Acidithiobacillus ferrooxidans ATCC 23270: one gene and its partner. Each later gene encodes a partner of the first gene's protein in a complex. Links are inferred from orthologs where the notes say so. Each region holds a gene or a part of one and is shown on either strand. Other genes may lie near its edges.

The links. Proteins that work in one complex are often made in the same cells at the same time.
Region 2: the proteins of AFE_RS04040 (region 1) and AFE_RS02705 are in contact, whole or in part, in a cryo-EM structure (PDB 8ZAL), measured with the Escherichia coli proteins. The link is inferred for Acidithiobacillus ferrooxidans ATCC 23270 from one-to-one orthologs.

The regions. Positions count from the first base shown.
Region 1 is NC_011761.1:783,033-789,010, reverse strand. What follows is about bases 1,153-4,152. They hold AFE_RS04040 (HlyD family secretion protein), read left to right. Parts: upstream 1,153-2,067; coding sequence 2,068-3,237; downstream 3,238-4,152. Other genes in these bases: AFE_RS04030 (2Fe-2S iron-sulfur cluster-binding protein), read left to right, coding at 3,889-4,152; AFE_RS04035 (globin domain-containing protein), read left to right, coding at 3,364-3,825; AFE_RS04045 (efflux transporter outer membrane subunit), read left to right, coding at 1,153-2,071. Also shown: AFE_RS04050 (DHA2 family efflux MFS transporter permease subunit), read left to right, coding at 1-638; more of AFE_RS04045, read left to right, coding at 638-1,152; more of AFE_RS04030, read left to right, coding at 4,153-4,872; AFE_RS04025 (NAD(P)/FAD-dependent oxidoreductase), read left to right, coding at 4,954-5,978. UniProt on the Escherichia coli protein: Part of the tripartite efflux system EmrAB-TolC, which confers resistance to antibiotics such as CCCP, FCCP, 2,4-dinitrophenol and nalidixic acid. EmrA is a drug-binding protein that provides a physical link between EmrB and TolC.
Region 2 is NC_011761.1:510,690-515,162, forward strand. The notes cover bases 1,489-4,473. They hold AFE_RS02705 (TolC family outer membrane protein), read right to left. Parts: upstream 3,656-4,473; coding sequence 2,321-3,655; downstream 1,489-2,320. Other genes in these bases: amrS (AmmeMemoRadiSam system radical SAM enzyme), read left to right, coding at 1,489-2,313; pabB (aminodeoxychorismate synthase component I), read left to right, coding at 3,821-4,473. In the rest of the region: amrB (AmmeMemoRadiSam system protein B), read left to right, coding at 1-646; amrA (AmmeMemoRadiSam system protein A), read left to right, coding at 627-1,235; more of amrS, read left to right, coding at 1,228-1,488. UniProt on the Escherichia coli protein: Outer membrane channel, which is required for the function of several efflux systems such as AcrAB-TolC, AcrEF-TolC, EmrAB-TolC and MacAB-TolC. These systems are involved in export of antibiotics and other toxic compounds from the cell.

The sequences.
Region 1 (5,978 bases):
AGTTGACCATGGGCTATTCCGCATGGATGGTCGGCCTTTTATTATTGCCCATGGCTATCTTCTCAAAACTTAGTGCCACGCTCACCCAGCGTTTTTTGAATCACATTGATGCGCGCATACTCGGGATGATTTCCCTGCTGGGATTTTCGGCAGGCAGTTTCTGGGTTTCTTCCTACAATCGGACAGCTTCTTTTGATGAATTGCTCTGGCCGCAGATACTTGTGGGCATGTTTCTGGGCGGTCTATTCCCGGCGTTGATCGCCATCGCGCTTTCCGGATTGCGTGGAGCCGCCGAAATGCGTGGCACTGCCTTCTTAAATCTGCTGCGGGTGTCTGGACAGGCCATGGGCATTCCGATAATAGCCACTCTATTCGACAGAAGGATGATTCTTCACGCGCATTTTCTCGCCGAAAACGGCGGAACGATAACATCCATGCTCAACACCTCCGTGAAAAATGCGAGAACATCCGACTACATAACACACCATGCTGCAATGCTCGCTTTCAATGAAATATTTTACATCGCCGCATGGGGATTTCTGATCGTGGCCGGTCTATTATTGTTGGCCAAACGGGTGGTTTTCGCCGAACCGGATGTCCGGGTGCGCCAGGCGCTGGAAGAACTGGTGGAACCCTGATGAAACGCCGCATCGCCCTTATCCTACCGTTGTTGTTGCTCGGCGCCTGCGCACGCCTACCGCCGCACCTCCCCGGCGGCAAAATGGCGCAGAATACGCAAATCAGCGGAACACTGGCATACGTTGACGGCCATAATGGTGTGCTTACGGGTACCTGGCCCGTGTCAAACTGGTGGACTTCGGCACAGCTACCGGCCCTGAACACGTTGATCACCGAAGCGCTGCGCGACAATCCTTCGCTGCAGGTCGCCAGTGCGCGCATTCTGCAAGCCAAAGCGGCTGCGACAGACCAGCATGCCGCCCTTCTCCCGCATTTTTCCGCAGCTGCGTCGGTGACTCAGGAGTACTTTTCCCGGCAAGGCTTGCACGCCCCGTTGAATGGCAAAACCATCACCTATGGTGCTCTCAATCCTCTGGAAATGCGCTATCACCTGGATTTGTGGGGACGGGACAGCGACCGCGTACGCGCCGCCCTGGGGGAAGTACGCGTACACCAGGCGGATTACGCCGAGGCAAAATTATTGCTTTCCACCCAGTTGGCGTGGCACTACCTTTTGCTGGCGGGTGATGTACAACGCCTCCGGCAATTGGTTCGCGCGGAAGCTCTGCACACCTCCTTACTCCACCTGGAACAACAGCGCTGGCATGACGGCCTGAGCGATGCCCGCGCTGTTTATCTGCAGGAAGAGGCGCGCGCAGGGGCACGCCAGTCGGTTGCCGACATGCAGGCAGCCATCGCTCAACAGCGCTATATATTGGCGGCACTGGTCGGACACGGACCCGATTGGGGGCGGGATATTCCGGCAGAGCCGTTGCCCACGCTATCCACGATCACCATGCCCAGGAATTTGCCCCTACGTCTCATTGCGCACCGTCCGGATATAGTCGCTGCGCGCTGGGAAACAGAAGTCGCGGCGCAACAGGTGGGTGCGGCACGCGCAGCCTTTTATCCCGATGTGAATATCGCCCTGTTTGCGGGATGGAACAGTATTCATCTGGGAGATCTGTTCAGTCCCGGCAATCTCGCACATGCCCTTGGCCCAGTCATATCTCTGCCGATTTTCGAAGGAGGGAGATTACGCGCCCAACTGAAAGAGAAAAATGCATCATACATAGCCACGGAAGACCATTATCGCGCCACCATCCTCGGCGCGGTGCGCGAGATTGCCGGTCGGCTGGCCACCTGGCGACAGATACGCCAAAAACTTCGGGCACAACGGCAGATGATTTACGCCGCCGAGCATACCACGGCGCTGGCTGAATCTGCCTTTCATTCCGGCATTACGGATAAAGCAGAAGCCTATGGCGCGCAGATTCAGGAGACGGAAATAAGAAATCAACTGCTGGCCTTAAAGATGCAAAATGCGCAATCCTGGGTATTGCTGCATTCAGCGCTGGGTGGCGGATATACCTCGCGGAAGAATCCCGCATGAGCATGCAGAAGCCCGAACATTCGGGTTCTCCCATCCAACCGGAAAAACGCACCCGGCTGCTGGTGCTCGTTACCCTCATTTTTGTGCTTGCCGGATTGATATGGGCCGCGTGGTGGTTTTTGCGGGGGCAGTACTGGATAGAAACCAACGATGCCTACGTCTCCGGCAATATTACGCCGGTGGATAGCCAGACGGCCGGTACCATCAGCAGGGTACTCGTAGAAAATACCGAATTCGTCCGCGCCGGACAGGTAATGGCTACCCTTCAGGCCCATCGTTCGCAGATCGCCCTACAGCAAGCAGGGGCGCATCTGGCAGCGACGGTCAGGCAGGTACGCAGGGATTTCGCCAAGGTCACCGCGCTGCAACAGACCGTCAGTGCCAAAAACGCCGAACTCCGCAAATTAAACGCCGATTTTATCCGCTATAAGCAGTCCCTGCCGAGTGGCGCTGTTTCCGCCATCCGCCTGGAAGACACGCAAAACGAAATTGCTGCTGCGACAGCACAGGTAGCGGCGGCCCAAGCGGCGCTAAAAGGCACGCAAGCCATCATAGCGGGCACCACCCTGCAAACGAACCCCCTCGTGCGCCAGGCCGCGGCGCAGTTTGAACAGGCCGATATTCAATGGCAACGCCGAGTTGTCCGTGCACCGGTATCGGGTTATGTCGCGGAGCGCACCGTCTACCCCGGACTGATGGTGCACCCAGATCAGCGCCTGTTTTCCGTGGTGCCCCTCAATGATTTGTGGGTCGTAGCCAACGTGAAAGAAACCGCCATGCGGCATGTCCACCCCGGACAATGCGTTCAATTGACCAGTGATTACTATGGCGGCGATGTTCGTTATCACGGCGAAGTCCTGGGACTATTGCCGGGTGCAGGTAGTGCCTTCGGCATCCTGCCGCCGGAGAATGCCACCGGAAATTACATCCATATCGTCGAACGGGTGCCGATACGTATCGCATTATCCGCCGCAGAACTCGCCCAATATCCACTGCGGCCCGGACTCTCCATGGTTGCGGGGATTCACTGGACGCGCTCACAAAAGCATTCTGTGCTCAAGCCGCTCACCACCACGCCGATACGAGGCTATCAAACCCATATATACAATGGAGAGTTGCGGCGTGCCCGGCAACGCGCCGCCGCCGTTATCCGCGATAACGCGTAGAGCGGCGTGACCCAGCCAAACTTGACCGAAATCAAGGAATGCGCACCGGCAACCCGATAAACTGCAAAACGTAGGGCGTTTTTCTGAAGTTAAAATCCATGGTTCAACCGGAAGGAGCAACAACAGATGGCTATCAATATCCAACTCATCCAATCCAGCGGCGCCGCTGTTAAGGACTTAGGCGTTCAGGTTGCCGAGCATTTTTATAACTACATGTTCACCCATTTTCCTGAAGTGCGGAAAATGTTTCCAGGGGACATGTCTGAGCAGCGGGTGCGCCTCTTCAATTCCGTCATTCTGATCGCCACCAATATCGACACCATGGAAGTGCTGGTTCCTTATTTGAAAGAACTCGGTATCGGGCACATCAAATACGATACCCGTCCGGAACATTACCCCATTGTCGGCAAAAGCCTGCTCAATACCCTGAAGCATTTCCTGGGTGCGGCCTGGACGCAGGAAATGGCGGAATCCTGGATCGAGGCTTATAACCTGGCCTCCACCGTTTGCATCGAGGCAGCCTACGAGGCCATGGCCCCTTCCCGCTTCGTCCCGGTGACCATCGACGACGTACCTCCCGCCGTCTGATTGGCACCTTGCCATTGGCGTACCGGTTGCTCAGGTGCGCCATTATTTTGGGGTATGCCCGTTATGGAATATGAAATCTGTCTGGAGCCATCCGGCATCCGTTTTATGGCGGATGAGCACCAAAACATTGTCGAAGCGGCGAAACAACACGGAATTTCCATCAAACATGGCTGTGCCAGTGGTTCCTGTGGTGATTGCAAGGGCACCATTTTGTCCGGCGCCAGCGAACAGGGGCCTTTTATGCCGCTGCTGCTCTTACCCACGGAACGTGCCGCTGGCATGGCCATTCTCTGTAAACTGTATCCACGTAGTGACCTGCGTTTGCATGCCGAAGTAGTTCGGAAAGATACCTGGAAGACCGAGATTACCCAGCTCACACCACTGGCCTGGAATGTGCTGGAGTTACGGCTGCGGCCGGAACGGCCTTACCCCTACCGAACCGGGCAATACGCCCGCATCGCGATACCGGGGCGTCCAGACCAGTGGCGTTCCTATTCCATGGCGACGCCGCCGGGTACCACCGGAGAACTGGTTTTCCATATCCGTGAATTACCCGGCGGCATATTCAGCCAGTGGCTTTTTCATACCGCACAAAGGGGCGATGCATTAATTCTGGGCGCTGCACAGGGCGAATTCGCACTAAGCCCGGACAATGACCGTGATATGCTCTGTATTGCCGCCGGAACCGGTCTGGCCCCCATTGAGGCGATGATCCAGGAAAGTATCGCCTTGGGACGGACCCGGCCTATCCATCTTTTTTACGGCGCCAGGAAACGGGCCGACTTTTATCATCTGGAAGAACTCACCAGATGGTCACAACAATATCCGCACATCACCATCACATCGACACTTTCCGACAGGCAGGATGCCTCTTGGACCGGCGCCCACCGGCTCCTGCCCACGGTTGCCGCCAGCGGCCACTGGAAGGATCATGAAGTATATTTGTGCGGTAGCCCCGGCATGATAGAAGCCGCCATCGACCTGCTGCTCTCCCATGACGTGCGGCATGACCATATTCACTTCGATGCTTTTGCACCTAATGGATGATTGCCCTAAACAGAAAACTTTTTACGCATACCGGCTATAATCATGTAACGCATCCTTCTGAGCTACCTCAAGGGGAATCGCATGAAACGTTATACCTATCTGATAGTCGGTGCGGGGGCCGCGGCCGCCAGTGCGGCGAGTGCCATCCGCAAGCAAGACCCTCAGGGCAGTCTGCTGATGCTGGGCGCAGAAAGTGACCCGCCCTATCAGCGCCCCCCTCTCTCCAAAGGTTTATGGCTGGGTAAAGACAAAGAGGAAGAGATTACCCTGAAGCGCCCGGCCGACTGGGAAACCCTGGGTGTCACATTGGCTTTGGGAGATCCGGTCATTAACCTCGATCCGGAGAGATGCGTAGTGGGAACCAAGGCGGGAAAAACCTTCTTCTATGAGAAACTGCTGCTCGCCACCGGTGGACAGCCCCGCCCGCTGCCCACCCCGCCAGGCCTGGAAAACAGAGTATTTTCCTTACGCTCGCTGGCGGATTACCGGCGCTTGCACACGCGGGCGACCGAGGGTGGAACCGTGTTGGTGATCGGCGGTGGTTTTCTCGGCGCGGAGCTGGCCGTGGCGCTCTCTTTGCAGCCCGGTCTTGCGGTACACTACTGCGTGTCCGGGAAAGGCCCGTTGGCACACGTCCTGCCACCCCCTTTGATGGAGCAGGTCAGCGCCCGCTATCGCGAGGCTGGCGTCCAGCTCCATGTCGAGCATCATTTCAAGGACTTGCGTAGCGAATCCGGCCAGCTCATATCCCGCTTCGCGGACGGCGCGGAGATTTCCTGCGACTGGATCACCTATGGCATCGGCATGCTGTCCCTGACCGCCCTGGCGGAGGCCGCAGGTCTGGTGATGGCACCCGGCGGGGTCCGCGTGGACGATGGGATGCGCAGCAGCGACCCTCGGATATGGGTTTCCGGTGACCTCGCCACCTATCCGGATCCGGTATGGGGCACACCTCTGCGTCTGGAGCATTGGGATAATGCCGAAGCCACCGGGCGTGCCGCAGGTTCTAGCATGGCCGGAAAAGAGGTGCATTTTCAGCATCAATCCATGTTCTACAGCGACATCTATGAATTCGGCTTCGAGGCCGTCGGGGAATGCCGCAGTGA
Region 2 (4,473 bases), 270 kb from region 1 along the record:
CGCTTCCGGTTACGCCCTGCTGGCCAAGGGGCGTGGGCATATCCGCCGGGTGGTGCTTCTGGGGCCGGCACATCGTCTGCCATTTCGCGGTCTCGCCCTGCCGGGTGTTCAGGCCATGCAAACGCCGCTGGGTACTGTCGCGGTGGATCAGGCGGGGGTGGAGGCACTGGCCGGGTTGCCCGAGGTCCGGGAAATGCCAGCCGCGCACGCTCAGGAACATGCCCTGGAAGTACAATTGCCTTTCATCCAGGAGGTGCTGGGTGACGTCAGCGTCGTCCCGCTGGTGGTGGGAGATGCCCGTCCGGACGAAGTGGCACGGGTTCTGGAGAAGCTCTGGGGTGGCGAGGAGACGGTCATCGTGATCAGTTCCGACCTCTCTCACTATCATCCTTACGCTGAAGCCCGTGCCATAGACCACCATACGGTGGAGGAAATATTGCGCTTCGATCCCACGCCCATAGACCACGAGCAGGCTTGCGGCGCCACGCCCATCAACGGCCTTCTCCCGGTCGCCCGCAAGCACCACTTGCACCCGCGTCTGGTGGGTCTGTGTAACTCGGGTGATACCGCAGGGTCGCGTGATGCGGTGGTGGGCTATGCCGCAGTCGCTTTTTACGGAGAGAGCCATGACCACACAGGAAGGTGACGAAAAGACCGGCGGGATGCCGCCGGAAGCCGGGAAAACTCTGCTGCGTCTGGCTCGTGCCACCATTGCCGGGGCGTTGGGTTTGCCCGCCGAGTTTGCGGCTGTGCCGGACTGGGCGCAGCAGCCCGGTGCGACTTTCGTGACGCTCACTGGATCACAGGGTTTGCGGGGCTGCATCGGCAGCCTCCAAGCCCACCGGCCTATCGCTGAAGACCTGCGCGCCAACGCCCTGGCGGCAGCCTTCGAGGACCCGCGTTTTCCGCCGCTGGGTGTGTCGGAATGGTCACAGGTGCGAGTGGAAGTTTCATTACTTTCTTCGCTGCAAGCCATGCATTTTGACAGTGAGGAGAGTCTGTTGGCGCAGATTGAACCCCATCGGCATGGGTTGGTTCTCACTTATGGTGCGCGTCGTGGCACCTTCCTTCCCCAGGTGTGGGAACAGCTTCCCCAGCCACGGGAATTCCTGCGGGCGCTCAAACGCAAGGCTGGTTTGCCTGCGGATTTCTGGGCCGGAGAAATGGAAGTGTATTGGTATACAGTGGAAAAATGGAGTGAAGAGCAGACGCCAAAAGGGAAGGGCAATGGATAAGGAAACGATTATAACGCATCCGGGCCGCTACTGGCACAAACTTGCCGATGGACGCATTCAGTGTGACCTCTGTCCGCGCGACTGTCGTCTGCAGGAAGGGCAGCGCGGAGCCTGTTTCGTGCGGATGCGGGAAGGCAATACCATGGTCCTCACCACCTATGGCCGCTCCTCGGGTTTTTGTATCGACCCCATCGAGAAAAAACCCCTGAATCATTTTTACCCGGGCAGCAGTGTGCTCTCCTTCGGTACGGCGGGCTGCAACCTGGCCTGCAAATTCTGCCAGAACTGGGATATTTCCAAGTCCCGCGAGATGGACCGGCTCCAGGACCAGGCCAGCCCCGCGGGTATCGCGGCAACCGCCCGGTCGTTGGACGTCAAAAGTGTGGCCTTTACCTATAATGACCCGGTTATTTTTGCCGAATATGCCATGGATACGGCGGATGCCTGCCATGCCGTCGGCATCAAGACCGTTGCTGTTACCGCCGGTTATATCCATGCGCAGCCGCGGGCGGAGTTTTTCGCCAAAATGGATGCAACCAATGTCGACCTCAAGGCCTTTACCGACGAATTCTACTTCAAACTGACCGGAGCGCATCTGGCCCCGGTGCTGGAAACGCTGGAGTATATCGTCAAGGAAACCCGGACCTGGCTGGAGATTACCACGCTGCTTATTCCGGGCCACAACGACTCAGAGGCGGAAATTCGTGCAGCGGCGGAGTGGATGATGGGGCATCTGGGTCCCGACGTACCGCTGCATTTCTCCGCTTTCCATCCCGACTACCGGATGCCGGATGTGCCCGCCACACCGGCAGATACCCTGGTGCGGGCACGCCGCGTGGCCATGGAGACGGGTTTGCATTACGTCTATACCGGCAATGTGCATGATCAGGAGGGCGATACCACTTTTTGTCCCGGATGCGGGGCGGCATTGATCGTCCGCGACTGGTATCAGATATTGTCTTATCACCTGACCCCGGAGGGGCATTGCCCGCACTGCGGGCACCATATTGCCGGGCATTTCGAGGCCAAGCCGGGGAGTTTTGGGCGCAAACGCATTCCTTTGCGCATCGGGGCCTGACGGCTGACTACGGGTTTGCACCCTTGTCCAGCAAGGCATTTATGGCTTCCAGGTCCGCCATGTTGATCTGGCCGGATGCGGCCTTGAGCTGTATGCGCGCTATGATCTGGTTATAGAACGCCACATTGTAGTCCTGCTCGGCGCGGATGTAGTCCGTGGCGGTTTGCAGCAGGTCGATGATGGAGCGGGTACCTACCTCATAGCCCTTGCGCGTACCTTCCAGGGAAACCTTGGCCGAGGCGACGCTCTCCCGGGCGGCGTGCAGTTGGGCCACGCTGTCCTTCAGATTGAGGAAGGCGGTCTGGGTATTGAGCGTGACTTCGTCGCGGACATTGGCGACGTGATCAACACTGGCAATGGTCTGCGCCTGTGCCTGCTGTACGGAGGCAGAGGTGTGTCCGCCCTGATAGAAGGGTACGGATAGGTTGAGGCTCACACCGGCCTGATTGATGGCCATACCGGGAAAAGGACTACCCAGGGAGTGTTGTGCGATACCCTGAAGATCCACCACCGGCCAGCGCGCACGGCGGTTATATTCGACCTGATCCTGCGCGGTTTGTAACTGTGCCTCCGCCTGATGCATGAGCGGCTGGTCTTTGACGGCGCTCTGCACCCAACTGGTCATATCGTCGGGCTGAGGCCCCATGGCCACATAATGCCCCAGGTTGTCGAGCACGCCGATGGGATGATGGGTGAGCCGTTGCAGGCGGCGTTGGGCAATGGCGACCCCGTTGCGGGCCTTGATAAGATCGGCTTTGGCGGCATCAAGGCGGGCTTGTGCCTCCCGCACGGCAATGATATCTCCGGTGCCGATCTTCAGTGCGGCGTCCGTCTGTTTGTAAATGCTTTCGAACAGCGATTTCTGTTTTTCGGCAACGTAGTTCTGGGCTTGGGCCTCCAGTACGCCGAAGTAGGCCTGAGCCACCTGCAAAGCCAGTTGTTGCTCGGTATAGGTGAGCGCCGCTGCGCTGGCCTGAATTTTGGTATCGGCCTGCCTGAGCGCCGTCCATGCCTGACCATCAAAAACGGATTGGGTAATATTGACGCTGTAGCTGTCCGAGAGGTACGCGCGATTGATGGGTTCCGCACCAAAGCCGGTGATGTCGGCCGTGTTGAAGCCAACCCCAGCACCGGCACCCACATGAGGGAGCAGGGCGGAACGGGCCAGGGGCTTGTCCTGCATCTGAGCCGCCAGTTCGGCGCGAGCCTGCGCCAGGACGGGGTCGGTCCGGTACGCCTGCTGATAGGCCTCAACGAGGCTTTCCGCCCAGGCGGGCGTCGTTCCCAGAATCAATGTCACCATGAGAAGCGAAAGACGTGGGGATAGACGATCTGCGCGCATGGGAATGACCCTGTTATGACGGTAAGTCCACAAGATACTGACCGATCGGTCAGCCGTCAAGGGAGTATCCCGCGGTCATGCGCCTCGATGCCGCATCCGGGAATGGGCAAAATGGCGCTTCTCCCTTATGCTGACGCTCCCGTTTCGGTGGATTCCGCGCTGCTTATGCCTCACTCCGTTCTGACCCGATGTGCGGTGCCCTATCCCGAGGATGCCGCCACAGTGTTTGCGCCGCTGGCATCGATACCCTGGTCCTTCTTTCTGGATAGTAGTGCGACGGTGTCGCTGCAGGGGCGTTACAGCATGCTGGTGACGGCGCCGCGCCGGCGTCTGTGGCAAGAGGCGAAACAGCTTTGGGTTGCCGATGGGGATGGCCCCGCGCGGCGCTCGGCGCTTTCGCTCTGGGAGGCGTTGCGCGAGTCGGTGATAAGGCTCCCCGATGCCGCTTCTCTGCCCGCAGAGTTACCGTTTGCGGGCGGGGCGCTGGGTTACCTGGCCTACGATTTCGGGCTGGCGGGGCAGGGTATTCCGCCGCCTCCCGCACAGTCTCTTCCTGAAGCAGCCTTCGGTATTTACGATACAGCGCTGCTGGTCGACCATCATGGGCGTAAGGCTTGGCTTTGTGCGCCCGAAGACCGGATGGTGCAGGCACTCGCGGAGTGGCAGCCACGCCTGGCTTGCGGGAAGGTATACCCCCACGATCCGTCTTTCCAGGCGCGAGGGCCGGTACGGCCGCTCTGGAGTCGCAGCGAATATGCCGCAGCTTTTGCCCGGGTGCACGCCTATATCCAGGCCGGCGACTGCTATCAGGTGAATCT